3 regions of the Shigella dysenteriae genome follow, and region 2 is predicted to be linked to each of the others. Evidence: riboswitches for the same ligand, from Rfam matches in the RefSeq annotation. Region 2 holds a riboswitch; each other region holds the start of a gene.
The links. Region 2 has a riboswitch for thiamine pyrophosphate ahead of thiM (hydroxyethylthiazole kinase). Riboswitches for the same ligand answer to the same signal wherever they lie in the genome.

Region 1 (9,753 bases), 2.2 Mb from region 2:
CACCGCGTCCGCCCAGCGCGTTGGCTCCGGCAGACGATAGCCTTTCATGCAGCGTTGTACCCACGCCAGCGCGCTGTCCACGCTGACCCGATGGCCGGTAGCGATAAACAACGGGTTACAGCGCGCTTTGCTGCGCCAGACCCAGGCCAGCTGCTCGCCTTTATCCATCAGTGGGGCCAGCGCGCCCGGTTCGCTGGAGAGCGGTTCGAATTTACCGCATAGTCGTTTTTTCGCTACGCCAATGGTCGGCACATCCACCAGCAAACCAAAATGGCTGGCGACGCCAAGACGGCGAGGATGCGAGATCCCATGACCATCGACAAACACTAAATCCGGTTTTTGTGACAGCATCTCCCACGCTGCCAGGAGCGCAGGATATTCGCGGAAGGAAAGAAAACCTGGAATGTAAGGCATGGTGGTAGCGATGCGGGCCACTTTATACTCCACCAGCTCAAGCGAGGGGTATTTCAGCAGCACCATCGCCGCTCGCGTCACTTCTCCGCCCTGCTCAAACCCGACATCGGCTCCGGCGATCAGATCCGGCGGATCCTTATCGAGTCGATCCTCGCGGATCACAGAAGAAGCCAGTTCGATTTGTTGAGCGCGTAATGACGCGAGATCCATAATCGCTCCTTAGCGGTGATACTGTTCAGACAGTCGATGCACTGCCTCCACGAACACGCCAGCATGTTCTGGCGGCACATCCTGATGAATGCCGTGACCAAGGTTAAAGACATGACCTTCGCCGTGACCGAAACCTGCAAGTATAGTCGCTACTTCTTCTTCAATGCGGGCAGGCGGCGCGTACAGCATCGACGGATCCATATTACCCTGCAACGCGACTTTATTGCCCACACGGCGGCGCGCATCGGCGATGTCCGTTGTCCAGTCGAGGCCCAGCGCATCGCAACCGGTTTCTGCCATGGCTTCCAGCCACTGTCCGCCGCCTTTGGTAAACAGCGTGACCGGTACGCGGCGACCGTCGTTTTCACGCAGTAAACCATCAACAATTTTATGCATGTAATAAAGCGAGAACTGTTGATAATCGCGCCCGGTAAGCACGCCGCCCCAGGTGTCGAAAATCATCACAGCCTGAGCACCGGCTTTAATCTGCGCATTCAGATACAAAGTGACGCTTTTCGCCAGTTTATCGAGTAGAGCGTGCAGCGCCTGCGGATCGGCATACATCATTTTTTTGATCACGGTGAAGGCTTTGCTGCTGCCGCCTTCCACCATGTAGGTCGCCAGCGTCCACGGGCTGCCGGAAAAACCAATCAGCGGCACTTCGCCTTTCAGTTCGCGACGAATGGTACGCACCGCGTTCATCACGTACCCCAGTTCATCTTCCGGGTCCGGAATTGGCAGTTTATCGACGTCAGCTTTGCAGGTGACTGGCGAGGTAAAACGCGGACCTTCTCCGGCTTCAAAATAGAGCCCTAACCCCATCGCGTCCGGGACGGTGAGGATATCGGAAAAGAGGATCGCCGCATCCAGCGGGTAGCGACGCAGCGGTTGCAAGGTCACTTCACACGCCAGCTCGGCGTTTTTGCACAGCGACATAAAATCGCCCGCCTGGGCGCGCGTGGCTTTATATTCCGGTAGATAGCGACCCGCCTGGCGCATCATCCATACTGGAGTGACATCAACGGGCTGGCGCAGCAGCGCCCGCAGATAACGATCGTTTTTAAGTTCGGTCATTTTGGCTGTTCCTTAGTGCGTCAGGCGGTCAGTGTATCATCACTCGTACTCTGCCCGACACATCGCCACCGTATCTTCTATCAGACGGCGCGCCACGGTGCCGGGCGGCGGGAGTAACGGCAAATCGTCATAGCGATACCAGTTCGCCTCGAGCAATTCTTTCGGGTCGATCACGATGTCGCCGCTGTCATATTCCGCCATAAACGCGGTCATTAAAGACTGAGGAAACGGCCACGGCTGGGAAGTCACATAACGCAAGTTTTTAACTTTGATGCCGCTCTCTTCCATCACTTCCCGCGCGACCGCCTGCTCGAGGGTTTCGCCCACTTCGACGAATCCGGCAAGTACCGTATGGACACCGTTACGATGGCGGGTATGCTGGGCGAGGAGGATCGAATCATCGCGACGGATGGCAACAATAATGCAGGGGGCGATTTGCGGGTAGTAACGCTCACGGCAATGGCTGCACAGCATCGCCCATTCGGTTTTGCTTGGATACATTTCATGCCCGCAGTAACCACAGTATTTATGCGATCGGTAAAACTCCGCCAGTTGCACGCCACGTCCGGCCAGTTGAAACAGCCCAACATCGAGATCAATGACCTGACGTACCGACCCCATATCGTGACGCCGCTGCTGTTGTATTAACCAAACAGGTTCCCCCTGCCATTCGCCGATTTGTAGTGCGCGCTGACCCACAAGATCGAAATTTGCCGCTTCGCCATATGGCAATTCTCCCTTCGGCAACCATAATTTTTGTTCATGGCTGACGACCCACCAGCCGTGATCTAATTTTTCAATTATACGATCCATAGCTCTTGCACTACCTTTGCATCACTGGCATGTTTAACATGGTTTTTACATTTTTCACTGAGCAGTTTTTGAATACAAACTTGCGGAGTCAATCATGCTTAACCAGCTCGATAACCTGACGGAGCGCGTCAGAGGAAGTAACAAACTGGTTGATCGCTGGCTACATGTACGTAAGCATCTGCTCGTGGCTTACTACAATCTGGTTGGCATTAAGCCTGGCAAAGAATCGTACATGAGGCTAAACGAAAAAGCCCTTGATGATTTTTGTCAGAGCCTGGTCGATTACTTGTCTGCCGGACATTTCAGTATTTATGAGCGCATTCTTCATAAGCTGGAAGGCAACGGGCAACTCGCGCGCGCCGCGAAGATTTGGCCGCAACTCGAAGCCAATACCCAACAGATTATGGATTACTACGATTCCAGCCTGGAAACCGCTATCGATCATGATAATTACCTTGAGTTTCAACAGGTTTTATCTGACATCGGCGAGGCGCTGGAAGCGCGCTTTGTGCTGGAAGATAAGCTGATTCTGCTGGTGCTTGACGCCGCCCGCGTCAAACATCCTGCTTGAGTTCTGCGCTGTTAACGCGTAATTTACATTCAACGCCCCGTTTGTGGGGCTAATTTCTTGTCGGAGTGCCTTAACTGGCTGAGACCGTTTATTCGGGATCCGCGGAACCTGATCAGGCTAATACCTGCGAAGGGAACAAGAGTTAATCTGCTATCGCATCGCCTTTGCGGCGATCGTCTCTTGCTTCATCCGTCGTCTGACAAGCCACGTCCTTAACTTTTTGGAATGAGCTATGTCTGCAACAAAACTGACCCGTCGCGAACAACGCGCCCAGGCCCAACATTTTATCGACACCCTGGAAGGCACCGCCTTTCCCAACTCAAAACGCATTTATATCACTGGCACACAACCCGGCGTGCGCGTGCCGATGCGTGAGATCCAGCTTAGCCCGACGCTAATTGGCGGTAGCAAAGAACAGCCGCAGTACGAAGAAAACGAAGCGATTCCGGTCTACGACACCTCCGGCCCGTATGGCGATCCGCAGATCGCCATTAACGTGCAGCAAGGGCTGGCAAAACTACGCCAGCCGTGGATCGATGCGCGCGGCGATACCGAAGAACTTACCGTGCGCAGTTCCGATTACACTAAAGCGCGGCTGGCAGATGATGGCCTCGACGAGCTACGTTTTAGCGGCTTATTAACGCCAAAACGCGCCAAAACAGGACGCCGCGTCACCCAACTGCACTACGCCCGCCAGGGCATCATCACACCGGAAATGGAATTCATCGCCATCCGCGAGAATATGGGCCGCGAGCGCATCCGTAGCGAAGTTTTACGCCACCAGCATCCGGGAATGAGCTTTGGCGCACGTCTGCCAGAAAATATCACTGCGGAATTTGTCCGTGATGAAGTTGCTGCCGGACGTGCGATTATCCCGGCCAACATTAATCATCCGGAATCGGAGCCGATGATTATTGGCCGTAACTTCCTGGTAAAAGTTAACGCCAATATCGGCAACTCAGCGGTCACCTCTTCCATCGAAGAAGAAGTGGAAAAGCTGGTATGGTCCACGCGCTGGGGAGCGGATACGGTGATGGATCTCTCCACCGGTCGCTATATTCACGAAACCCGCGAGTGGATTTTGCGTAACAGCCCAGTGCCGATCGGTACAGTGCCGATCTACCAGGCGCTGGAGAAGGTTAACGGGATCGCCGAAGATCTTACCTGGGAAGCGTTCCGCGACACGCTGCTGGAACAGGCCGAGCAAGGTGTGGATTACTTCACTATCCATGCAGGGGTGCTGCTGCGCTATGTGCCGATGACCGCGAAACGCCTGACCGGTATCGTCTCGCGCGGCGGTTCGATTATGGCGAAATGGTGCCTCTCCCATCATCAGGAAAATTTCCTCTATCAACACTTCCGCGAAATTTGTGAAATCTGTGCCGCTTATGACGTTTCGCTGTCGCTGGGCGACGGTCTGCGCCCCGGTTCTATTCAGGACGCCAACGATGAAGCGCAGTTTGCCGAGCTGCATACGCTGGGCGAACTGACAAAAATCGCCTGGGAATATGATGTGCAGGTGATGATTGAAGGCCCAGGCCACGTGCCGATGCAGATGATCCGCCGCAATATGACCGAGGAGTTAGAGCACTGCCACGAAGCGCCGTTTTACACTCTGGGGCCGCTAACTACCGATATTGCGCCGGGCTATGACCACTTCACGTCGGGGATTGGTGCGGCGATGATTGGCTGGTTTGGCTGCGCGATGCTCTGTTACGTAACGCCAAAAGAGCATCTGGGTCTGCCTAATAAAGAAGATGTTAAGCAGGGGCTTATCACCTATAAGATTGCCGCCCACGCCGCTGACCTGGCGAAAGGGCATCCGGGCGCGCAAATTCGCGATAACGCCATGTCGAAAGCCCGCTTCGAATTTCGCTGGGAAGACCAGTTTAATCTGGCCCTCGACCCGTTTACCGCCCGCGCTTATCACGATGAAACCCTGCCGCAAGAGTCAGGTAAAGTCGCCCATTTTTGCTCCATGTGTGGGCCGAAATTCTGCTCGATGAAAATCAGCCAGGAAGTGCGTGATTACGCCGCCACGCAAACTATTGAAATGGGAATGGCGGATATGTCGGAGAACTTCCGTGCCAGAGGCGGAGAAATCTACCTGCGTAAGGAGGAAGCGTGATGTATCAGCCTGATTTTCCTCCTGTACCTTTTCGTTTAGGACTGTACCCGGTGGTGGACAGCGTACATTGGATCGAACGTCTGTTGGATGCAGGCGTACGTACTCTCCAGCTACGCATCAAAGATCGGCGCGATGAAGAGGTGGAAGCCGATGTCGTGGCGGCAATTGCACTGGGCCGCCGCTATAACGCGCGATTGTTTATCAACGATTACTGGTGGCTGGCGATCAAGCATCAGGCGTATGGCGTCCATTTGGGGCAGGAAGATTTGCAAGCCACCGATCTCAATGCCATCCGCGCGGCAGGCCTGCGGCTGGGCGTTTCGACACATGACGATATGGAAATCGACGTCGCGCTGGCAGCACGCCCCTCTTATATCGCGCTGGGACATGTATTCCCGACGCAAACCAAACAGATGCCTTCTGCACCGCAGGGGCTGGAACAGCTGGCACGGCATGTTGAGCGACTGGCGGATTATCCCACCGTGGCGATTGGCGGTATCAGTCTGGCACGCGCGCCTGCGGTGATAGCAACGGGTGTCGGCAGTATCGCCGTCGTCAGCGCCATTACTCAAGCCGCAGACTGGCGTTTGGCAACGGCACAGTTGCTGGAAATTGCAGGAGTTGGCGATGAATGACCGTGACTTTATGCGTTATAGCCGCCAAATCCTGCTCGACGATATCGCTCTTGACGGGCAGCAAAAACTGCTCGACAGCCAGGTGCTGATTATCGGTCTTGGCGGGCTGGGTACACCTGCTGCGCTATACCTGGCGGGCGCTGGCGTCGGGACGCTGGTACTGGCAGATGACGACGATGTGCATTTAAGCAATCTGCAACGACAAATCCTCTTTACCACTGAAGATATCGATCGCCCGAAATCGCAGGTCAGCCATCAGCGACTGACACAGTTGAATCCCGATATTCAACTGACAGCATTACAACAACGGTTAACGGGTGAGGCGTTAAAAGATGCGGTTGCACAAGCCGATGTGGTGCTCGACTGTACCGACAATATGGCGACTCGCCAGGAGATTAATGCCGCCTGCGTGGCACTCAACACGCCGCTTATCACCGCCAGCGCGGTCGGATTTGGCGGTCAGTTGATGGTACTGACGCCGCCCTGGGAGCAGGGGTGTTACCGCTGCCTGTGGCCAGATAACCAGGAGCCAGAACGCAACTGCCGCACGGCGGGCGTGGTTGGCCCGGTGGTCGGGGTTATGGGCACTTTGCAGGCACTGGAAGCCATTAAGTTATTAAGCGGTATAGAGACGCCTGCGGGAGAACTCCGACTGTTCGACGGTAAGTCGAGCCAGTGGCGCAGCCTGGCGTTGCGCCGCGCCAGTGGTTGCCCGGTATGCGGAGGAAGCAATGCAGATCCTGTTTAACGATCAACCGATGCAGTGCGCCGCCGGGCAAACTGTTCACGAACTACTGGAGCAACTCGACCAACGACAAGCGGGCGCGGCTCTGGCGATTAATCATCAAATCGTCCCGCGTGAGCAGTGGACGCAACATATCGTGCAGGATGGCGACCAGATCCTGCTTTTTCAGGTTATTGCAGGGGGTTGAGATGTTACGTATTGCGGACAAAACGTTTGATTCACATCTGTTTACCGGCACCGGGAAATTCGCCTCTTCACAACTGATGGTGGAGTCTATTCGCGCTTCCGGCAGCCAACTGGTGACGCTGGCGATGAAACGTGTCGACTTGCGCCAGCACAACGACGCTATCCTCGAACCGCTTATCGCGGCGGGTGTGACCCTGCTGCCAAATACATCCGGGGCGAAAACAGCGGAAGAAGCCATTTTCGCCGCCCATCTGGCACGTGAAGCATTAGGCACAAACTGGCTAAAATTAGAGATTCACCCTGACGCCCGCTGGCTATTGCCTGATCCCATCGAAACCCTGAAAGCCGCCGAAACGCTGGTACAACAGGGATTTGTCGTGCTGCCTTACTGCGGGGCCGATCCGGTATTGTGTAAACGTCTGGAAGAAGTCGGCTGTGCAGCGGTGATGCCGCTCGGCGCGCCGATTGGCTCGAATCAGGGACTGGAAACCCGTGCCATGCTGGAGATTATTATCCAGCAGGCCACAGTTCCGGTGGTTGTCGATGCTGGCATCGGCGTTCCCAGCCATGCCGCGCAGGCGCTGGAAATGGGGGCCGACGCGGTGTTAGTGAATACGGCGATTGCCGTCGCGGACGATCCCGTCAACATGGCGAAGGCATTTCGTCTGGCAGTAGAAGCAGGCCTGCTGGCACGTCAGTCCGGACCGGGCAGCCGCAGTCATTTTGCTCATGCCACCAGCCCGCTGACCGGATTTCTGGAGGCATCGGCATGAAAACCTTCAGCGATCGCTGGCGACAACTGGACTGGGACGACATCCGCCTGCGTATCAACGGCAAAACGGCTGCTGACGTAGAGCGGGCGCTAAATGCCTCGCAACTCACCCGCGACGATATGATGGCGCTGTTATCGCCAGCCGCCAGTGGCTATCTGGAACCACTGGCCCAACGGGCGCAGCGCCTGACCCGTCAGCGTTTTGGCAACACAGTTAGTTTCTACGTCCCGCTTTATCTTTCCAATCTTTGCGCTAACGACTGCACGTACTGCGGATTTTCCATGAGTAATCGCATCAAGCGCAAAACGCTGGACGAAGCGGATATTGCCAGGGAAAGCGCCGCTATACGGGAGATGGGCTTTGAACATCTGCTTTTAGTCACCGGTGAACATCAGGCGAAAGTGGGGATGGATTACTTTCGTCGTCATCTCCCTGCCCTGCGTGAACAGTTCTCTTCACTACAGATGGAAGTGCAACCGCTGGCGGAGACGGAATACGCCGAGTTAAAGCAACTTGGTCTGGATGGCGTGATGGTTTATCAGGAGACATATCACGAGGCGACTTATGCCCGCCATCATCTGAAAGGCAAAAAACAGGACTTCTTCTGGCGGCTGGAAACGCCGGATCGGCTGGGCCGTGCGGGGATTGATAAGATAGGCCTCGGCGCGCTAATTGGCCTTTCCGACAACTGGCGCGTTGACTGCTATATGGTTGCCGAACATTTGCTATGGCTGCAACAGCATTACTGGCAAAGCCGTTACTCTGTCTCCTTTCCGCGCCTGCGCCCGTGTACTGGCGGCATTGAGCCTGCGTCGATTATGGATGAACGCCAGTTAGTGCAAACCATCTGCGCCTTCCGACTGCTTGCACCGGAGATTGAACTGTCACTCTCCACGCGGGAATCACCGTGGTTTCGCGATCGCGTTATTCCGCTGGCAATTAATAACGTCAGCGCTTTTTCGAAAACGCAGCCAGGTGGCTATGCCGACAATCACCCCGAGTTGGAACAGTTCTCACCGCACGACGATCGCAGACCGGAAGCGGTTGCTGCCGCGTTAACCGCTCAGGGTTTGCAGCCGGTATGGAAAGACTGGGACAGCTATCTGGGACGCGCCTCGCAAAGACTATGAGACGGAATGTAAGAACGTAAATTTATTCCGAGCCGCTACGGAAGATGAAAAACGCAAGGTTGTTGAAAGCGTTGTGTTTTTTTATGGTAGTGCCGTCAGCAGGAATGTTGTCCAGGGCGAAAAGCTTCTTCCTCGTTTCGCCCTGCCTTTCTTAAAAATTCCGTAATGCAAAGTCTGAAGCCATCGCCTGTTGAGCAATGAAAGAGATCTGATTGTAAGAGAGTAAATACTCAACTATGATAGAGACGAAAATAAGAACACATGTTCTCATCTTCCAGGATGCAGCAGACTGAAGAAATTCAGACATCCCGCAACCTGCGATTATCGCAAGGTCAAGGCAAAGTCCGGTAATGGCGTTCTGAATACCAGAGATAATTCTCTGGCGAAACCCACCTTAAGGTGGGTTTTGTTATTTTGAGGGCTGAGGAAGCTGCTTATTTCTCAATAAGTTGTAGGCAAATGGTAAAAAATTTCACTGATTTACCTTTCTGTTTTTCAGAAATGGGATAAGCGCTAGTTACATGCAAACGGAGTTTTTTCTTTTCCCTGAAAGCCCTGAACGCAACAAAGTAAAATGCCTTATCTCCTCCGTCTAAGTCCACCTCAATCACGGCATAGCTACCATACCCGGCATGAATAACGTTGCTTTCTGGCAGCGCCAAAATAGTTCTTTTTAAGTGTGTGCGCGCTAAGTTATAACGGTGCTGGCAGAAGGGACGAGATTCTTTAGGCGCGTGGTACATTAACGATTGTTTTTCTTCGTTCGTCTGATGTTCATAATCTTTTGTGAAGCAGTGAAGAGAGTAGGTAACCCAAAAGCGATACTCTAAAGGCTCTTTGCCCTCATGATGCTGAACGTAGACAGCCTGATGAGCATCAAGAAATGATAAATCACGAATATCACCATCCGGATGTCCAAAAGGTCGCCACTTTTCCACTTCCTGTTTCATTCTCGTTCCTTAAGAAAGTTACACAGGAATAGTATCGAATCCTTGCCGAGTTTGACTCAATTAGTTCAGTCAGTTTCAGGATATTAGTCATCTCTACATTGATTATGAGTATTCAGAAATTCCT
Region 2 (9,753 bases):
CAGTTCTCTGAAATATTCTTTATGCTGGCATTACCGTTTTTCACTAAACGCTTTGGTATCAAAAAGGTATTATTGCTTGGTCTGATCACCGCTGCGATCCGCTATGGCTTCTTTATTTACGGTAGTGCGGATGAATATTTCACCTACGCGTTACTGTTCCTCGGTATTTTGCTTCACGGCGTAAGTTACGATTTTTACTACGTTACCGCTTACATCTATGTCGATAAAAAAGCCCCCGTGCATATGCGTACCGCCGCGCAGGGGCTGATCACGCTCTGCTGCCAGGGCTTCGGCAGTTTGCTCGGCTATCGTCTTGGCGGTGTGATGATGGAAAAGATGTTCGCTTATCAGGAACCGGTAAACGGACTGACTTTCAACTGGTCCGGGATGTGGACTTTTGGCGCGGTGATGATTGCCATTATCGCCGTGCTGTTCATGATTTTTTTCCGCGAATCCGACAACGAAATTACGGCTATCAAGGTCGATGATCGCGATATTGCGTTGACACAAGGGGAAGTTAAATGAAAACAGAACGTATTCTCGGTGCTCTTTATGGGCAGGCGTTAGGGGATGCGATGGGGATGCCCTCCGAGCTTTGGCCACGCAGCCGTGTTAAAGCACACTTTGGCTGGATTGACCGTTTTCTGCCTGGACCAAAGGAGAATAACGCGGCCTGTTATTTTAACCGCGCCGAATTCACCGACGATACCTCGATGGCGCTGTGTCTGGCGGATGCGTTGCTGGAACGTAAAGGCAAGATCGATCCGGATCTGATTGGGCGTAATATTCTCGACTGGGCGCTGCGTTTCGACGCCTTTAATAAAAACGTACTAGGTCCGACCTCGAAGATTGCGCTCAACGCCATTCGCGACGGTAAACCCGTTGCTGAACTGGAAAACAACGGCGTGACCAACGGCGCAGCGATGCGCGTCTCGCCATTAGGTTGTTTGCTTCCGGCGAGTGATGTTGATTCCTTTATTGATGATGTGGCGCTGGCGTCCAGCCCGACCCATAAATCCGATCTGGCGGTTGCGGGCGCGGTAGTCATCGCATGGGCGATTTCCCGTGCCATTGACGGAGAAAGCTGGTCAGCGATTGTTGATTCACTGCCTTCAATTGCGCGACATGCACAGCAAAAACGCATCACTACCTTCAGCGCCTCACTGGCAGCACGTCTGGAGATTGCGCTGAAAATTGTGCGCAATGCCGACGGCACTGAATCCGCCAGCGAACAGCTTTACCAGGTCGTTGGCGCAGGTACCAGCACTATTGAGTCCGTTCCGTGCGCCATTGCGCTGGTTGAACTGGCACAAACCGACCCGAACCGTTGCGCCGTCCTCTGCGCTAACCTTGGCGGCGATACAGACACCATCGGTGCTATGGCGACGGCAATCTGCGGCGCGTTGCATGGCATTAACGCTATCGATCCTGCGTTAAAGGCGGAGCTGGATGCGGTAAATCAGCTTGATTTCAACCGCTATGCCACAGCGCTGGCGAAATATCGTCAACAACGGGAGGCGGTATGAGCGGCGTTCGATTACACACGCTGCTGCCTGAATTAACCACGCGTCAGCCGGTGATGGTCGTCGGCGCGGCGGTCATTGACGTGATCGCCGACGCTTATGCCCTCCCCTGGCGTGGGTGCGATATCGAACTGAAACAGCAGAGCGTTAACGTTGGCGGCTGCGCACTGAATATTGCCGTGGCGTTAAAGCGCCTCGGCATCGAAGCGGGTAATGCCTTGCCGCTCGGTCAGGGCGTGTGGGCGGAGATTATTCGCAACCGGATGGCGAAAGAGGGGTTAATCAGCCTGATCGATAACGCCGAAGGCGATAACGGCTGGTGTCTGGCGCTGGTTGAGCCGGATGGCGAACGTACTTTTATGTCATTCAGCGGTGTGGAAAATCAGTGGAATCGCCAGTGGCTGGCGCGATTAACCGTTGCGCCTGGCAGCCTGCTCTATTTTTCCGGTTATCAACTGGCCTCGCCCTGCGGCGAATTGTTAGTGGAATGGCTGGAAGAGCTGCAAGACGTGACGCCGTTTATCGATTTTGGCCCACGTATTGGCGATATCCCGGACGCATTACTGGCGCGGATCATGGCCTGTCGACCTTTAGTGTCACTCAATCGTCAAGAGGCTGAGATTGCCGCCGAACGTTTTGCTTTATCCGCAGAGATAACAACACTTGGCAAGCAATGGCAGGAGAAATTTGCCGCGCCGTTGATCGTTCGTCTCGATAAAGAAGGCGCATGGTATTTCAGCAACGACGCTTCTGGCTGCATTCCGGCATATCCAACGCAAGTTGTAGATACCATTGGGGCGGGCGACAGTCATGCAGGTGGCGTACTTGCCGGGCTGGCTTCTGGTCTGCCACTGGCGGATGCCGTATTACTGGGCAATGCAGTGGCGTCGTGGGTTGTCGGGCATCGGGGCGGTGATTGTGCGCCAACGCGCGAGGAACTACTCCTCGCACACAAAAACGTATAGATCGCTGCGACAGTGGCTAATGCTGTACTCAATAGGCCGTTGCTGTTGGTCAAGCGCCACTTGCTTGATCACCAGCACCGGTATTTTGCTATCTAACTGAATATGTGACTGAAACTCGGCATCCGGCATCCGGGCGCTAACGCGGGAACGCGTACGTTGTGGGTAAATGTGCTGGCTGCGGAAATAGTCATAAAGAGAAATTCCGATGGCATCAACATCATGAATTAAATGCGCCGGAACCCACGATTCCTCAATCGATACCGCTTCTTCATCGACATAGCGAATACGCTTAAGCAAAAAGACATCACTTCCCGCTTCGACCGCCAGCTGCTGCGCGACTTCTTCGGGACATTTCACGACACGCTTGTTAACCCATAGCGTATCGGGCTTTTTCCCGCGCAATACCACCTGCTGAGAAAAACCTCGCGCTTCTTTCAACGAGTATTCGAAGATGTTGTTGATCTGCGTGCCGTAACCGCGCGAACGCGTCACCACACCCTCTTCTTCCAGCGCCTGCATCGCCTTGCGCACCGTAATGCGTGAAACGCCGGTTAACTGACTTAAATCACGCTCACCGGGCAAAATATTGCCATGCTCCAGCACCCCGCTGCGCACGGCATTTTTTACCGTTTCGGCAAACTTAATATAAAGCGGCGTGTTATCCGCCGCTAAAATACGCTCGTTCAGTTGGGCAATCAGCTGGGTATGCGCTTGTTCCATTTGTCTTTTTCCTGCCAGGGAGTCTGGTGGGAGTATATCACTGCTTCTTATTTAAGGCGTTTCTTTAATCCCATCAACGAATGCCTGCAACTCCTCCACCGTGCCATTAAATACATTAAAATCCACCGGACCATTGATGCCATCTACCTGTCCACGGTCGGAATGCTGCCAGAAGCGCCAGGCCATGCCGTCATTGTCCGGACGACGTTGATAGTAGTGAGCCACCCACCACGGATATTCATTGAAATAGCCCGCCAGATTGGTGTGATAAAAAACGGCTCCTGAGTAAATAATCGGCTTTTTTCCCGTACTTTTTTCGACCATTTTTAGCCACTGACTTACCCGCTTGCGTAATTCTTTTGCCGATAATTTTCCCCGTTCTTCTACGTCCAGCACGGCAGGGAAATCGCCTTGTGAGAAATCCACCGTTTGCAGAAATAATCGCGCCTGAACAGGCGCTGCTACCGACGGGGAGAAATAATGATACACCCCGCGCAGCAGGCCATTTTCGCGGCTTAGTTGCCAGTTACGCGAAAAATAGGGGTCCACCAGCTTTTCGCCTTCCGTCGCCTTGATAAAGGCAAATTGTAAGCGGATACCGTTATCGCGCATTTTTGCCACCCGCTGCCAGTCGATCCGCTCCTGCCAGCGCGAAACATCTATTCCGTGAATGGTGTAACTGGCAGGAATACGAATAGCGAAAGATTTAACCGGGCGATAACCGTAGAAGTGGATGTAGTCTGTAATCTGAACTGCTGTCGAATAGAAAAAATTCACCGTCTGACGCGGATAAATTGCAACGATGGAAATTAGCCCAAGAGCGCATAATAGAGCGGTGAGTTTTTTTCGACTGGTAATTCTTAGCTGCATTGGTTTCATCCCTGAATGTCAGTGCCAAAGGCTGACAATAACCAAAGCAGCTATAGTACGGTGCTCACCACCAGGCGTGGAAGTGGTGAACCGGACCAATACCGTGACCAACTTCCAGCGTGTCGGCCTGGGCTAACGCCGATGAAAGCCAGCTTTTTGCCTCCTGTACGGTGTCAGCCCAGTTTGTATGGCGCGGGCGTAGTGCAGCCAACGCCGCAGAGAGTGTACAACCAGTGCCGTGGGTGTTTTTGGTCATAATGCGCGGTGCGGTAAACCGTTGTTCACCCTCGCGGGTAAACAGCCAGTCCGGGCTTTGCTCATCATCCAGATGACCACCTTTCATTAGCACTGCGCCACAGCCCATCGCCAACAGCGATCGCCCTTGTTCCAGCATTTCCTGTTCGGTGCGCACGTGTGGCGCGTCGAGCAAGGCGGCAGCTTCGGGCAAGTTTGGCGTTATTAATGAAACCTGTGGCAATAATCGACTGCGCAGCGTAGCAACCGCCGAAGGTGAAAGCAGCGGGTCGCCGCTTTTTGCCAGCATAACGGTGTCGAGTACCACGTTTTGGATCTGATAACGTTGCAACCGTTCTGCCACCGCTTCAACAATATCGGTTTCCGCCAACATACCGATTTTAGTGGTATCGATTCGCACATCGCTGAACACCGAATCGAGCTGGGCGGCGACAAAATCAGGCTCAATGCGATACACCGACTGTACGCCACGGGTATTTTGCGCCACCAGTGCAGTAATAACTGAGCAACCATAAGCGCCAAGTGCCGAGAAGGTTTTAAGATCGGCCTGAATCCCCGCACCACCACTCGGATCAGTACCGGCAATCGTGAGAGCGTTAATTCGTTTCATGCCTGCACCTCCTGCGTCAATTGCCAGAGCGCATCAAGGAAATGTGGAACAAAACTGCCTGGCCCCTCGCTTCTGGCGACTGCGCGCTCTCCGGCTTGTTTCATCCAGTGACAGGCAGATGCGACATTTTCCAGCATATCGCCTGGTAACGCACAGCAGGCAGCGACAACTGCCGATAATGCACAGCCAGTTCCTACCACTTTGGTCATTAACGGATCGCCACCGTGAATACCAATGATACGATGTCCATCGGTAACATAATCCATCACGCCAGTGACCACGACGATTGCGCCAGTTTCCCGTGCCAGTGTTTGTGCAGCGGGTATCGCGTTAGCTGCGGCGTCAGTGGTATCCACTCCCCGTCCGCCATTAGCAATGCCAGCTAATGCCATGATTTCCGAAGCATTACCACGTATCGCTGCCGGTTTAAAAGATAAAAGTTCATGACAAAAATGGCGGCGATAATCGAGCGCACCAACCGCTACTGGATCAAGCGTCCAGGGTGTTTGAGAGCTTTTTGCTTGCTCAACGGCAGCACGCATCGCCTGTGCGCGTGGCTGCGTCAGTGTGCCAACGTTAATCAACAAGGCACTGGCGATAGCCGCAAACTGACTGGCCTCTTCGGTTTCGATAACCATCGCTGGCGATGCACCGATCGCCAGCAAGGTATTGGCAGTAAAGGTTTGCACCACATCGTTGGTCATGCAGTGCACAAGAGGGGAATGTTGGTGAAAAAGGTGTAACGTGTGCGCAGATTGCGCGAAACTCAGCAGGTCGACTTGCATAGTTTGCTCCTGCCATAACGTGAAGAAGCAATGACCTGATGGTCTGTGACTTCCCTACGCTGGCATTATCCAGATCAGGTGATACGGGTATTTCTCAGCCTTCACGCAGAAGGGCACCCCGAGTCGTTTGGTTGCGATGATAAATCGCAGAGGAGGATGGTAATGTCCAGCGCACCCGTTGTAAACGAGGAAAAACGGCAGTTTTACAATCGCGTTAATAAATTATTTGATATATGAATCCAGCACCTTCAGAACGACATCCAGATCTTCTTCACGTTTTAGCTCATCCCCCTGGTGAACGATGTGTTCCGTCAGATGACCTTTAATCACTTCCCGCATCAGACCGTTTACCGCTCCACGGATAGCAGCAATCTGTTGTAAAACTGCAGCGCATTCGTGCGGCTCGTCGAGCATTTTCTTGAGCGCCACGACCTGGCCCTGGATCTTACTGGCACGTGCTTTCAGTTTCTGTTTATCACGGATTGTATGAGACATGGCAACACCTGGTTAACAAGAATATGAAAAATCATAGCACTATTAATCTACTGGGGGGTAGTATCAGGTACTGGGGGGGAGTAGAATCAGATTGCCGAATTAATACTAAGAATTATTATCATGACCGAATTTACAACTCTTCTTCAGCAAGGAAACGCCTGGTTCTTCATCCCCAGCGCCATCTTACTTGGTGCGCTTCATGGCCTGGAACCAGGGCACTCAAAAACGATGATGGCGGCGTTTATCATCGCCATCAAAGGCACCATTAAACAGGCGGTAATGCTCGGACTGGCAGCAACCATTTCGCATACCGCAGTGGTCTGGTTGATTGCCTTTGGCGGGATGGTGATCAGCAAGCGCTTTACTGCTCAATCAGCAGAACCGTGGCTCCAGCTGATTTCCGCAGTGATCATTATTGGCACCGCGTTCTGGATGTTCTGGCGTACCTGGCGCGGCGAACACAACTGGCTGGAGAATATGCACGAGCATGATCATGAACATCATCACCACGATCACGAAGATCACCACGACCATGGACATCATCACCATCACGAACATGGCGAGTATCAGGATGCCCATGCACGAGCCCATGCCAATGACATTAAACGACGCTTTGATGGTAGAGAGGTCACCAACTGGCAAATTTTGTTATTTGGCTTAACCGGTGGCCTTATCCCCTGCCCGGCAGCAATTACCGTGCTGTTGATATGCATTCAGTTGAAAGCCCTGACACTGGGCGCAACACTGGTCGTCAGTTTCAGCATTGGCCTGGCGTTAACGCTTGTCACCGTAGGCGTTGGCGCAGCAATCAGCGTTCAGCAGGTCGCAAAACGCTGGAGCGGATTTAACACTCTCGCTAAACGCGCCCCCTATTTTTCCAGTCTGTTGATTGGCTTAGTTGGTGTGTATATGGGCGTACATGGCTTCATGGGCATAATGCGATAACTCAATCCTTTAGGCTTGCATGTTATCTTCAGCCCAGGATGATTCTTAAATCAGCTATTTCCGCTGACTCTCTGCTCGATAAGGATGCTTTTAGGGCATCCTTTCATTTACACTTTTTACGAAATCATGGGATCACTAACAAAATATCGCTTGTCAGTTATATTGTATGGCAGGAAAGATATGCGACTGATATTACAGATCCCCAAAGTGGAGAGTTTATGACCATTAAAAATAAGATGTTGCTGGGTGTGCTTTTGCTGGTTACCAGTGCCGCCTGGGCCGCACCAGCCACCGCGGGTTCGACCAATACCTCGGGAATTTCTAAGTATGAGTTAAGTAGTTTCATTGCTGACTTTAAGCATTTCAAACCAGGTGATACCGTCCCAGAGATGTACCGAACCGATGAGTACAACATTAAGCAGTGGCAGTTACGTAACCTGCCCGCGCCGGATGCCGGGACGCACTGGACCTATATGGGTGGCGCGTACGTGTTGATCAGCGACACCGACGGTAAAATCATTAAAGCCTACGACGGTGAGATTTTTTATCATCGCTAAAAAAAGCCCCCTCATCATGAGGGGGAAATGCAGACACCTTGTTATTTTTTATTATTAGCCACTTGCTCGTCTTGCTTGTTATTAGTCGTATTTCACGTTGATTAGTGCGGTTGCCTCCAGTGCGCCAGATTTAACTTTTTTTTCATCATATACATAGTAACTGGCCATGATTGGTATATTAATAATGTTGCTATTTAATGAAACTCCTGGTTTATCTGTTTTCCATAATGATGTCGCCGCGCCCTGATCGCCGTTGGCCGAAATTTTAATGGCAGCCTCAGTCCCTTTTGGTGGTTCTGTTAGATCCAACACAAACCCTACACCATTATCTGTTTTACCACGCAAAATAGTATTACTTCCTTTAACTAAGTCACTGCTAGAAAGATATACAACCATATTCCGCGATGCTTGTTTTTTGTCGCCGAAAAGATTATCACATTTCAACGTAATTGTTCCTTCCTTACTGTTCGCCGCAATCTTTCCCTGATTTCTGAGCTGGAACAAGGCGATATCATCTACTTTTATAACTGTGTTTTCAGGCTTACAGGTCGTATTTTTAGGATAATAGGAAATACTTAACCCAAGCGTAAATGTATCCCCCGCCAGTTTGCTGGTGAGATAATTCACACACCAGTTAAACTTCAATGCCTTACAAATACCCAACCAAAAATCGATGGATGACGATGACTCACCGCCAATATTTGCAATCACGGTATCTGAAATAAACCAGGTAGATTTTCTTTCTCCAGTAAAATCAGGTGTGCCTCTGGCTATTTTAACCACATAGGGTAATACTGCCTGCGCATTGCTGGATTTCCCAATTGTGTCGCTGGTTTTACCTAAAGACTCTATTTTAACCTTTAATTTTTCGCCATTACCAAAAGGCCCAACTTCAACCCAATCACTTTGGATATTTTTATAAACTATTTTATCCGTGCTCGTATCACAAGATATCCCAGTAAACACGACACTTTTACTAAAGGAAGTTTCATTCGCTAAAATCTCCCCAACATTAATACCATCTGTAATATTTAATGATGCAGTAGTACGACACCCAGCCCAGGTAAAATTAGCCCACAATATAAATATTAGTAATATTCCATTTCTGAACATCATATTTCACCTCTCACCGACAGATATAATTTTTACTTTCATCAATCTCTTTACCGAAGGTGATTGTGCATGAAAGCCCTTGTTGCTTATCAATTGCCACATTAACCGCTGGCGGTATTTCATTGGTGCGAATAAATATCTGACTGCCCTGGCCGACAACACCAATGTTATGACCATGCATATCATTGACTTCATAACCAAACGTTAATGGCTGTCCATCGGATCTTAATGCTTTTATAAACCAGGGCTTGCACTGATCGGTATCAAAATTAACCAGTACAACCGCGCCGCGATAAGGTGCGGCAATTTTCCGGTTACCGCGCAATTCTGCTTCGCTATCGCTTTGCGACACATCCAGCATCAGGTGATTTTCCCGATAAGATGTCATTCCGTCGTATACCACCACTCCATTACGGTTTGTTGTGCGATATTTTTGCCCATTGACATAAGCATCTTTAATTCCTGGCGCATTCATCACAGCAAACGTTTCGGAAAGACGGTTCGCCAGATTAACGCCACCAGACCAGGCAACCAGTCCCCCTGAAACACTAGCTCCGACCTGTCGATAAGTACTCGACTGACTATAGCTGCCATTCACTGTTGCGGCCGGTGCGGTCCAGGTCAAATTGGCCCCAGCTGTCGTTTCATTTCCCTGATGTTGATGGCTCAAGTTGATACCATAGTTAAACTGATCGCGGTTCCCAACGGTTCCCGATAACCCGGTATTGTTTGAAGCAAAACCCTGATCATCAAAGGTCGTTGAGTTAGACATATATATTTGCCGCCGCGGCGTCGTAACGTCATCGCCCCAGTCAAAGGGAATCGATATAAAAATATTAAAGCGTTTCTCTTCGGCGTGGTTCTCGTCATACGCCTGGCTTGCCGCGAGGGTATAGCTTATCCGCCGCCAGTTAT
Region 3 (9,753 bases), 2.3 Mb from region 2:
GTCACCTCAATCGACAAAGCTAACGTGCTGCAATCCTCTATTTTATGGCGTGAAATCGTCAACGAGATCGCCACGGAATACCCGGATGTCGAACTGGCGCATATGTACATCGACAACGCCACCATGCAGCTGATTAAAGATCCATCACAGTTTGACGTCCTGCTGTGCTCCAACCTGTTTGGCGACATTCTGTCTGACGAGTGCGCAATGATCACTGGCTCGATGGGCATGTTGCCTTCCGCCAGCCTGAACGAGCAAGGTTTTGGTCTGTATGAACCGGCAGGCGGCTCGGCACCAGATATCGCAGGCAAAAACATCGCCAACCCGATTGCACAAATCCTGTCGCTGGCACTGCTGCTGCGTTACAGCCTGGATGCCGATGATGCGGCTTCCGCCATTGAACGCGCCATTAACCGCGCATTAGAAGAAGGCATTCGCACCGGGGATTTAGCCCGTGGCGCTGCCGCCGTTAGTACCGATGAAATGGGCGATATCATTGCCCGCTATGTGGCAGAAGGGGTGTAATCATGGCTAAGACGTTATACGAAAAATTGTTTGACGCTCACGTAGTGTACGAAGCCGAAAACGAAACCCCGCTGTTATATATCGACCGCCACCTGGTGCATGAAGTGACCTCACCGCAGGCGTTCGATGGTCTGCGCGCCCACGGTCGCCCGGTACGTCAGCCGGGCAAAACCTTCGCTACCATGGATCACAACGTCTCTACCCAGACCAAAGACATTAATGCCTGCGGTGAAATGGCGCGTATCCAGATGCAGGAACTGATCAAAAACTGCAAAGAATTTGGCGTCGAACTGTATGACCTGAATCACCCCTATCAAGGGATCGTCCACGTAATGGGGCCGGAACAGGGCGTGACCTTGCCGGGGATGACCATTGTCTGCGGCGACTCGCATACCGCCACTCACGGCGCGTTTGGCGCACTGGCCTTTGGTATCGGCACTTCCGAAGTTGAACACGTACTGGCAACGCAAACCCTGAAACAGGGCCGTGCGAAGACCATGAAAATTGAAGTCCAGGGCAAAGCCGCGCCGGGCATTACCGCAAAAGATATCGTGTTGGCAATTATCGGTAAAACTGGCAGCGCAGGCGGCACCGGGCATGTGGTGGAGTTTTGCGGCGAAGCAATCCGTGATTTAAGCATGGAAGGTCGGATGACCCTGTGCAATATGGCAATCGAAATGGGCGCGAAAGCCGGTCTGGTTGCACCGGACGAAACCACCTTTAACTATGTCAAAGGTCGTCTGCATGCGCCGAAAGGCAAAGATTTCGACGACGCCGTTGCCTACTGGAAAACCCTGCAAACCGACGAAGGCGCAACTTTCGATACCGTTGTCACTCTGCAAGCAGAAGAGATTTCGCCGCAGGTCACCTGGGGCACCAATCCAGGCCAGGTGATTTCCGTGAACGACAATATTCCCGATCCGGCTTCGTTTGCCGATCCGGTTGAACGTGCGTCGGCAGAAAAAGCGCTGGCCTATATGGGGCTGAAACCGGGTATTCCGCTGACCGAAGTGGCTATCGACAAAGTGTTTATCGGTTCCTGTACCAACTCGCGCATTGAAGATTTACGCGCGGCAGCGGAGATCGCCAAAGGGCGAAAAGTCGCGCCAGGCGTGCAGGCACTGGTGGTTCCCGGCTCTGGCCCGGTAAAAGCCCAGGCGGAAGCGGAAGGTCTGGATAAAATCTTTATTGAAGCCGGTTTTGAATGGCGCTTGCCTGGCTGCTCAATGTGTCTGGCGATGAACAACGACCGTCTGAATCCGGGCGAACGTTGTGCCTCCACCAGCAACCGTAACTTTGAAGGCCGTCAGGGGCGCGGCGGGCGCACGCATCTGGTCAGCCCGGCAATGGCTGCAGCCGCGGCTGTGACCGGACATTTCGCCGACATTCGCAACATTAAATAAGGAGCACACCATGGCAGAGAAATTTATCAAACACACAGGCCTGGTGGTTCCGCTGGATGCCGCCAATGTCGATACCGATGCAATCATCCCGAAACAGTTTTTGCAGAAAGTGACCCGTACTGGTTTTGGCGCGCATCTGTTTAACGACTGGCGTTTTCTGGATGAAAAAGGCCAACAGCCAAACCCGGACTTCGTGCTGAACTTCCCGCAGTATCAGGGCGCTTCCATTTTGCTGGCACGAGAAAACTTCGGCTGTGGCTCCTCGCGTGAGCACGCGCCCTGGGCATTGACCGATTACGGTTTTAAGGTGGTGATTGCGCCGAGTTTTGCTGACATCTTCTATGGCAATAGCTTTAACAACCAGCTGCTGCCGGTGAAATTAAGCGACGCAGAAGTGGATGAGCTGTTTGCGCTGGTGAAAGCCAATCCGGGGATTCATTTTGATGTAGACCTGGAAGCGCAAGAGGTGAAAGCGGGTGAGAAAACCTATCGCTTTACCATTGATGCCTTCCGCCGCCACTGCCTGATGAACGGTCTGGACAGCATTGGGCTTACCTTGCAGCACGACGACGCCATTGCGGCTTATGAAGCGAAGCAACCCGCGTTTATGCGTTAGTTTGTACACCGTCCGGTACTCAATCGCCAAAAAGAAAAAAGCCAGCAGATAATCACTGCTGGCGTGGCGATTAACACCAATACTCAGTCACACATGATGTCCGCAAATCAGTAGTCAGAATGACTCCCCTCCCACTGCATCAGTTCTTCAAGCATGGTTAATCGTTGTGGGACGCTTAACCAACGCAACCAGCACAACTTCGCTGTCGCGGTAAAATAGTGCTGATAAAACTGACGCATGGGGCACCTCCTTGCTTCATCGTTAGGAATTATTGACTTAATATAGGGAAAATAAAATTGCTGTCTTTTGCGCAGGAGTTCCCCTTTTATGCCATCTGCTCGTCTGCAACAACAGTTCATCCGCCTGTGGCAATGCTGCGAGGGTAAATCGCAGGACACAACGCTCAACGAACTGGCAGCGTTATTGAGCTGCTCGCGTCGTCATATGCGCACCCTGCTCAACACCATGCAGGATCGCGGCTGGCTGACGTGGGAAGCGGAAGTCGGGCGTGGTAAACGCTCGCGTCTGACATTCCTCTATACCGGGCTGGCGCTTCAGCAACAGCGGGCGGAAGACCTGCTGGAGCAGGAGCGTATCGACCAACTAGTGCAGTTAGTTGGCGACAAAGCGACTGTGAGGCAAATGCTGGTTTCTCATCTGGGCCGCAGCTTCCGCCAGGGGCGGCACATCCTGCGCGTGCTCTACTATCGTCCGTTGCGTAACCTGCTACCTGGCAGCGCATTGCGCCGTTCCGAAACCCATATCGCCCGGCAAATCTTCAGTTCGCTAACGCGCATAAATGAGGAAAATGGGGAACTGGAAGCAGACATCGCCCACCACTGGCAGCAAATATCACCGCTTCACTGGCGTTTCTTTTTGCGTCCAGGAGTCCATTTTCATCATGGTCGTGAACTGGAAATGGACGACGTGATCGCCTCTTTAAAACGAATCAATACGCTGCCGCTCTATTCGCATATTGCTGACATTGTGTCGCCGACGCCCTGGACGCTGGATATCCACCTCACGCAGCCGGATCGCTGGTTGCCGTTACTGCTGGGACAAGTTCCGGCGATGATCCTGCCGCGCGAATGGGAAACCCTCAGTAACTTTGCCAGCCATCCCATCGGCACCGGTCCGTATGCGGTGATCCGCAACAGCACCAATCAACTGAAAATTCAGGCATTCGATGACTTCTTCGGTTACCGGGCATTAATCGACGAAGTTAACGTCTGGGTTCTGCCGGAAATTGCCGACGAGCCAGCCGGAGGTCTGATGCTAAAAGGTCCACAGGGCGAGGAAAAAGAGATTGAAAGCCGCCTGGAGGAAGGTTGCTACTATTTACTGTTCGATAGCCGCACCCATCGCGGGGCGAATCAGCAAGTCAGGGACTGGGTAAGCTATGTGCTTTCTCCAACTAATCTGGTCTATTTCGCTGAGGAACAGTACCAGCAACTGTGGTTCCCGGCTTATGGACTGCTCCCCCGTTGGCATCATGCCCGCACCATAAAGAGCGAAAAACCGGCTGGTCTGGAAAGCCTCACCCTGACCTTTTATCAGGATCACAGTGAGCATCGGGTGATTGCCGGGATCATGCAGCAGATTCTGGCAAGCCACCAGGTCACACTGGAAATCAAAGAGATCAGCTACGATCAGTGGCATGAAGGAGAGATCGAGAGCGATATCTGGCTTAACAGCGCCAACTTTACGCTACCGCTGGATTTTTCGCTGTTCGCGCACCTGTGCGAGGTGCCGCTGCTCCAACACTGTATTCCGATCGACTGGCAAGCCGACGCCGCCCGCTGGCGCAATGGCGAGATGAATCTGGCGAACTGGTGCCAGCAACTGGTCGCCAGTAAAGCAATGGTGCCACTTATCCACCACTGGCTGATCATTCAGGGGCAACGCAGTATGCGCGGCCTACGCATGAACACCCTCGGCTGGTTCGATTTTAAATCAGCGTGGTTTGCGCCGCCGGATCCAGAGTAGCTTGCGCCTTTTGGCGGTCATGAGCGCATTTTTTATATTCAGACGGAATGATAAAATACATTACTTTTATATTTTCTCTGTTTTATGCATCGTCTGATTAGCGTCGCAAATAAGATTAAAGAAGGGGCATTCCAGCCCCTCTTTCATATTCTGAGTTAATCAATAACGGCGCAGTCTAGCCTTGTTCTGGCCGGAAAGATCATCTTTTTCAGGTTAACCTCGCGCAGGTCAGTCATACCATCTGCTATTGTTCGTTTCAGCATTGCTCATGTCAACCTCGAGACAGTCAATACCACAAATGACAACACCGTTAAAGTAAGCATTACTCAGGTCAATGCACCCGGTCCTGGTGTTCTCTTTCAGCTGCAACTTCAGAGTAAATATCGCCTCATCGCCAATAAAAAAACTGACGCATAACGTATCTTTTGGCGAGAGTGAGGCCTTCGCGGCCATATTTTCCGGATCTCTTGCGTGTTCTTTGAGTTCATTAAATTTTATCAGCCAGTGAGTTAACTGATCACGCGCCTTCCCGTCGACAGCCCCGGTAAAGTATTTTGAGTAGTCATCACTATTCTGGAAATAAAATGCATCCTTCAGAATTTGCCTTGCCGCAGTCTGAGAATGTTTATCTGACCGAAAGAGATTGCGTAACGTCTCCCATAGCTCTTCAAAGATATTCATATTCTCGGTCTTTTGGACCAAGTTAACTATCCTGATAATCTGAGAATTAGTAAGGCCTGGATCTTTAGTGGTATTACTAGCAGGGATACTAATCTGTTCTGGGTTTCTTACTTTCATGCTGATAGCTCCACTCTGAGTAAAAAACTCAGAATAAGCGTCCTGAATAAGAATACTGTCAAAAATCGCTCATTCACGCAATAAACGGTTACGTTACCTATTCTGACTGTAGCTAAGGGATTCTTTCGGATCAACGCTCTCCAGCTATGCAAATACGCTCTTGATAGCTGAACGAATATTGGCTTTTTTAATACGCCTTCTCTATGGATTGCTGGTTGATAACAAAATCACTACACTAACGCCGTTCTCAACGGGGTGCCACGCGGACGCGTGCGCTGAGAAAATACCCGTCGAACCTGATCCGGATAACGCCGGCGAAGGGATTTGAGGCTCCTTCTCAAGTCCTTTGCCACTCTTTTTTGAGGTGCAAAGTGTTAAAAAAATGTCTTCCCCTGCTGTTGCTGTGCACAGCGCCCGTTTTCGCTAAACCCGTTCTGACTGTTTATACCTACGATTCCTTCGCCGCCGACTGGGGGCCTGGTCCGGTGGTTAAAAAAGCCTTTGAAGCCGACTGTAATTGCGAACTGAAACTGGTGGCGCTGGAAGATGGCGTTTCGCTTCTCAACCGTCTACGGATGGAAGGCAAAAACAGTAAAGCCGATGTGGTGCTGGGGCTGGATAACAACCTGTTAGACGCCGCCAGTAAAACCGGACTGTTTGCCAAAAGCGGTGTGGCAGCGGATGCCGTTAACGTTCCCGGCGGCTGGAATAATGACACTTTCGTACCGTTTGATTATGGCTACTTCGCCTTCGTTTATGACAAGAACAAACTGAAAAACCCGCCACAAAGCCTGAAAGAACTGGTTGAGAGCGATCAAAACTGGCGGGTGATTTATCAGGATCCGCGCACCAGTACACCGGGGCTGGGTCTGTTGCTATGGATGCAAAAAGTCTATGGCGATGACGCCCCACAAGCCTGGCAGAAACTGGCGAAGAAAACCGTCACCGTCACCAAAGGCTGGAGCGAAGCCTACGGCCTGTTTTTAAAAGGTGAAAGCGATCTGGTACTGAGTTACACCACCTCTCCGGCTTATCACATTCTCGAAGAGAAGAAAGATAACTACGCCGCCGCGAACTTCAACGAAGGTCACTATCTGCAAGTGGAAGTCGCCGCTCGCACCGCTGCCAGCAAGCAGCCGGAGCTGGCGCAAAAATTCCTCCAGTTTATGGTTTCTCCGGCTTTCCAGAATGCGATCCCAACCGGCAACTGGATGTATCCGGTGGCAAACGTCACGCTGCCTGCCGGTTTTGAAAAATTGACCAAACCCGCAACCACGCTGGAGTTCACGCCAGCCGAAGTGGCGGCACAACGTCAGGCATGGATTAGCGAATGGCAACGCGCCGTCAGCCGTTAATTCCCGGCTGGTTAATTCCAGGTGTAAGCGCCGCCACGCTGGTGGTAGCGGTTGCGCTGGCGGCGTTTCTCGCCCTGTGGTGGAACGCGCCGCAGGGTGACTGGTCGGCAGTCTGGCGGGACAGCTACCTGTGGCATGTGGTGCGCTTCTCCTTCTGGCAGGCGTTTCTCTCGGCGCTGCTCTCTGTCGTACCCGCGATATTCCTCGCCCGCGCACTCTATCGCAGGCGCTTTCCGGGTCGGCTGGCGCTGTTGCGTCTGTGCGCAATGACCTTGATCCTCCCGGTGCTGGTCGCCGTTTTCGGCATTCTTAGCGTCTATGGTCGCCAGGGCTGGCTGGCATCGCTCTGCCAATCGCTCGGTCTGGAGTGGACCTTTTCGCCCTACGGCCTGCAAGGCATTTTGCTGGCCCATGTGTTTTTTAATCTGCCGATGGCGAGCCGTTTATTACTTCAGGCACTGGAAAACATTCCCGGCGAACAACGTCAACTTGCCGCCCAGCTTGGGATGCGTGGCTGGCACTTCTTTCGTTTCGTCGAATGGCCGTGGTTACGGCGACAAATCCCGCCAGTTGCTGCGCTTATCTTTATGCTCTGTTTCGCCAGCTTCGCCACCGTACTGTCGCTGGGCGGCGGTCCGCAGGCGACCACTATCGAGCTGGCTATTTATCAGGCGCTGAGTTACGACTACGATCCTGCCCGCGCGGCGATGCTGGCGCTGATCCAGATGATGTGTTGCCTTGGGCTGGTGCTGTTGAGTCAGCGACTAAGTAAGGCCATTGCGCCCGGCACCACGCTGCTGCAAGGCTGGCGCGACCCGGACGATCGTCTGCATAGCCGCATTTGCGACACGGTGTTAATAGTGCTGGCGCTGCTGCTGTTGCTGCCACCGTTGCTGGCGGTGATCGTCGATGGGGTAAATCGCCAGTTGCCGGAAGTGCTGGCACAACCGGTGCTGTGGCAGGCGCTGTGGACCTCGTTGCGTATTGCGCTGGCGGCAGGTGTATTGTGCGTAGTGCTGACCATGATGCTGCTATGGAGCAGTCGCGAACTTCGGGCGCGGCAAAAAATGCTGGCGGGCCAGGCGCTGGAGATGAGCGGCATGTTGATCCTCGCTATGCCGGGGATTGTGCTGGCAACGGGCTTCTTTTTACTGCTCAACAGCACCATTGGCCTGCCGCAATCTGCTGACGGCATTGTGATTTTCACCAATGCGTTAATGGCGATCCCCTACGCCCTGAAAGTGCTGGAAAACCCGATGCGCGATATCACCGCCCGCTACAGCATGTTATGTCAGTCGCTGGGGATTGAAGGCTGGTCACGCTTAAAAGTGGTGGAGCTGCGCGCCCTGAAACGCCCGCTGGCGCAGGCGCTGGCTTTTGCCTGCGTGCTGTCGATTGGTGATTTTGGCGTGGTGGCGTTGTTCGGTAACGATGATTTCCGCACCCTACCGTTTTATCTCTACCAGCAAATTGGCTCCTATCGCAGCCAGGACGGCGCGGTCACCGCGTTAATTCTGCTACTACTCTGTTTTCTGCTGTTTACCGTGATTGAAAAACTACCGGGGCGAAATGTTAAAACTGACTGATATCACCTGGCTTTACCACCATTTGCCGATGCGTTTTAGCTTAACAGTAGAACGCGGCGAGCAGGTGGCGATCCTCGGGCCAAGCGGCGCGGGTAAAAGTACCCTGCTGAATTTGATCGCCGGTTTTCTGACGCCAGCCAGCGGTTCGCTGACTATCGACGGCGTTGATCACACCACGACGCCGCCGTCACGCCGTCCGGTGTCGATGCTGTTTCAGGAGAACAACCTGTTCAGCCACCTGACGGTTGCGCAGAACATCGGGCTGGGGCTAAATCCGGGATTGAAACTGAACGCGGCACAGCAGGAGAAAATGCACGCGATTGCCCGTCAGATGGGGATTGATAATTTAATGGCGCGGTTACCTGGCGAGCTTTCCGGCGGTCAGCGACAGCGCGTGGCGTTAGCGCGTTGTCTGGTACGCGAGCAGCCGATTTTATTGCTCGATGAACCGTTCTCTGCGCTCGATCCGGCGTTACGTCAGGAGATGTTGACGCTGGTGAGCACGAGCTGCCAGCAGCAAAAAATGACGCTATTGATGGTGTCGCACAGCGTGGAAGATGCGGCGCGGATCGCCACGCGCTCGGTGGTGGTCGCCGACGGGCGCATCGCCTGGCAGGGTAAAACCGATGAGTTGTTAAGCGGTAAGGCGAGTGCTTCGGCGCTGTTGGGAATTACAGGTTAGTATGCACTGTCGGATGCGGCGTGAACGCCTTATCCGACCTACGGGTAGTGCGTTTTGTAGGCCTGATAAGACGCGGCAAGCGTCGCATCAGGCAACCCGCACAAGACTATCTCCTAAACTCCAACCACTTTACGCAAAATATCGATATACACCGGCATTAACGGATGGCGAACTAACACCACCAGCGCCACCACGCCGATGGCAGAAATCAACGGCGTCAGCCACAACAAACGACCGCGGGACAAATAATGACTCAAACGATCGGTTGCTTTGCCGCTGCGCCATAACCGCCAGCACAGCCAGCCACCAACCCACAAAAATACCGCCGTCGCCAGCAGCAACCATTTAAACTCGCCACTCTGCATTCCGGCAGGAATATCGATCGCCGCGCCCGCCAGAATCCCTGGCAGGAAGTAAAACGGCGGCCACAGCAGGCAGCCGATAATATTCGGCGTAATAAATTTAGCCACCGGCAGATCCAGCATTCCCGCCACCATTGGCACCAGCGGACGCGTCGGGCCAACAAAACGACCGACCAGAATGGTGAACATGCTGTGTTGATGCAACGCATGTTCAGTTTTATCGAGTAATGCTTTGTTCTTCTTCAGAAATGACCAGCGATGCAATGGCTTTTTAAAACGCCAGCCCAGCCAGAAGGAGATCCAGTCGCCCAGCAGACAACCGACGATCCCTGCCAGCCAGGCGTGCCAGAAACTTAACTCGCCGCTGCCAATCAGCGCTCCCAGCCCCGCCATCAGCACCGTACCGGGTAGAATCAAACCGACCAGCGCCAGCGACTCCA

Region 1: it holds a riboswitch for thiamine pyrophosphate, as region 2 does, so the genes downstream of both, thiC (phosphomethylpyrimidine synthase ThiC) here and thiM (hydroxyethylthiazole kinase) in region 2, are expected to answer to the same signal.
Region 3: it holds a riboswitch for thiamine pyrophosphate, as region 2 does, so the genes downstream of both, thiB (thiamine ABC transporter substrate binding subunit) here and thiM (hydroxyethylthiazole kinase) in region 2, are expected to answer to the same signal.

What each region holds. Positions count from the first base shown of each region.
Region 1 covers NZ_CP055055.1:118,542-128,294, reverse strand. The annotation lists gene nfi (deoxyribonuclease V) at 1-624, opposite strand, end outside; gene hemE (uroporphyrinogen decarboxylase) at 634-1,698, opposite strand; gene nudC (NAD(+) diphosphatase) at 1,738-2,511, opposite strand; gene rsd (sigma D regulator) at 2,606-3,082, shown strand; TPP riboswitch at 3,134-3,234, shown strand; gene thiC (phosphomethylpyrimidine synthase ThiC) at 3,315-5,210, shown strand; gene thiE (thiamine phosphate synthase) at 5,210-5,845, shown strand; gene thiF (thiazole biosynthesis adenylyltransferase ThiF) at 5,838-6,593, shown strand; gene thiS (sulfur carrier protein ThiS) at 6,577-6,777, shown strand; gene thiG (thiazole synthase) at 6,779-7,549, shown strand; gene thiH (2-iminoacetate synthase ThiH) at 7,546-8,679, shown strand; gene HUZ68_RS00570 (stationary phase growth adaptation protein) at 9,114-9,629, opposite strand.
Region 2 covers NZ_CP055055.1:3,000,488-3,010,240, forward strand. The annotation lists gene HUZ68_RS14495 (nucleoside permease) at 1-525, shown strand, start outside; gene HUZ68_RS14500 (ADP-ribosylglycohydrolase family protein) at 522-1,526, shown strand; gene HUZ68_RS14505 (carbohydrate kinase family protein) at 1,523-2,488, shown strand; gene HUZ68_RS14510 (GntR family transcriptional regulator) at 2,462-3,208, opposite strand; gene HUZ68_RS14515 (glycoside hydrolase family 25 protein) at 3,260-4,078, opposite strand; gene thiD (bifunctional hydroxymethylpyrimidine kinase/phosphomethylpyrimidine kinase) at 4,143-4,943, opposite strand; gene thiM (hydroxyethylthiazole kinase) at 4,940-5,728, opposite strand; TPP riboswitch at 5,763-5,859, opposite strand; gene rcnR (Ni(II)/Co(II)-binding transcriptional repressor RcnR) at 5,951-6,223, opposite strand; gene rcnA (nickel/cobalt efflux protein RcnA) at 6,344-7,168, shown strand; gene rcnB (Ni(II)/Co(II) efflux transporter accessory subunit RcnB) at 7,387-7,725, shown strand; gene HUZ68_RS14545 (fimbrial protein) at 7,807-8,841, opposite strand; gene HUZ68_RS14550 (fimbrial biogenesis outer membrane usher protein) at 8,852-9,753, opposite strand, start outside.
Region 3 covers NZ_CP055055.1:677,799-687,551, reverse strand. The annotation lists gene leuB (3-isopropylmalate dehydrogenase) at 1-525, shown strand, start outside; gene leuC (3-isopropylmalate dehydratase large subunit) at 528-1,928, shown strand; gene leuD (3-isopropylmalate dehydratase small subunit) at 1,939-2,544, shown strand; gene sgrT (glucose uptake inhibitor SgrT) at 2,652-2,783, opposite strand; gene sgrR (DNA-binding transcriptional regulator SgrR) at 2,872-4,530, shown strand; gene espY2 (T3SS effector EspY2) at 4,759-5,328, opposite strand; TPP riboswitch at 5,570-5,669, shown strand; gene thiB (thiamine ABC transporter substrate binding subunit) at 5,700-6,683, shown strand; gene thiP (thiamine/thiamine pyrophosphate ABC transporter permease ThiP) at 6,659-8,269, shown strand; gene thiQ (thiamine ABC transporter ATP-binding protein ThiQ) at 8,253-8,951, shown strand; gene HUZ68_RS03220 (DedA family protein) at 9,065-9,753, opposite strand, start outside.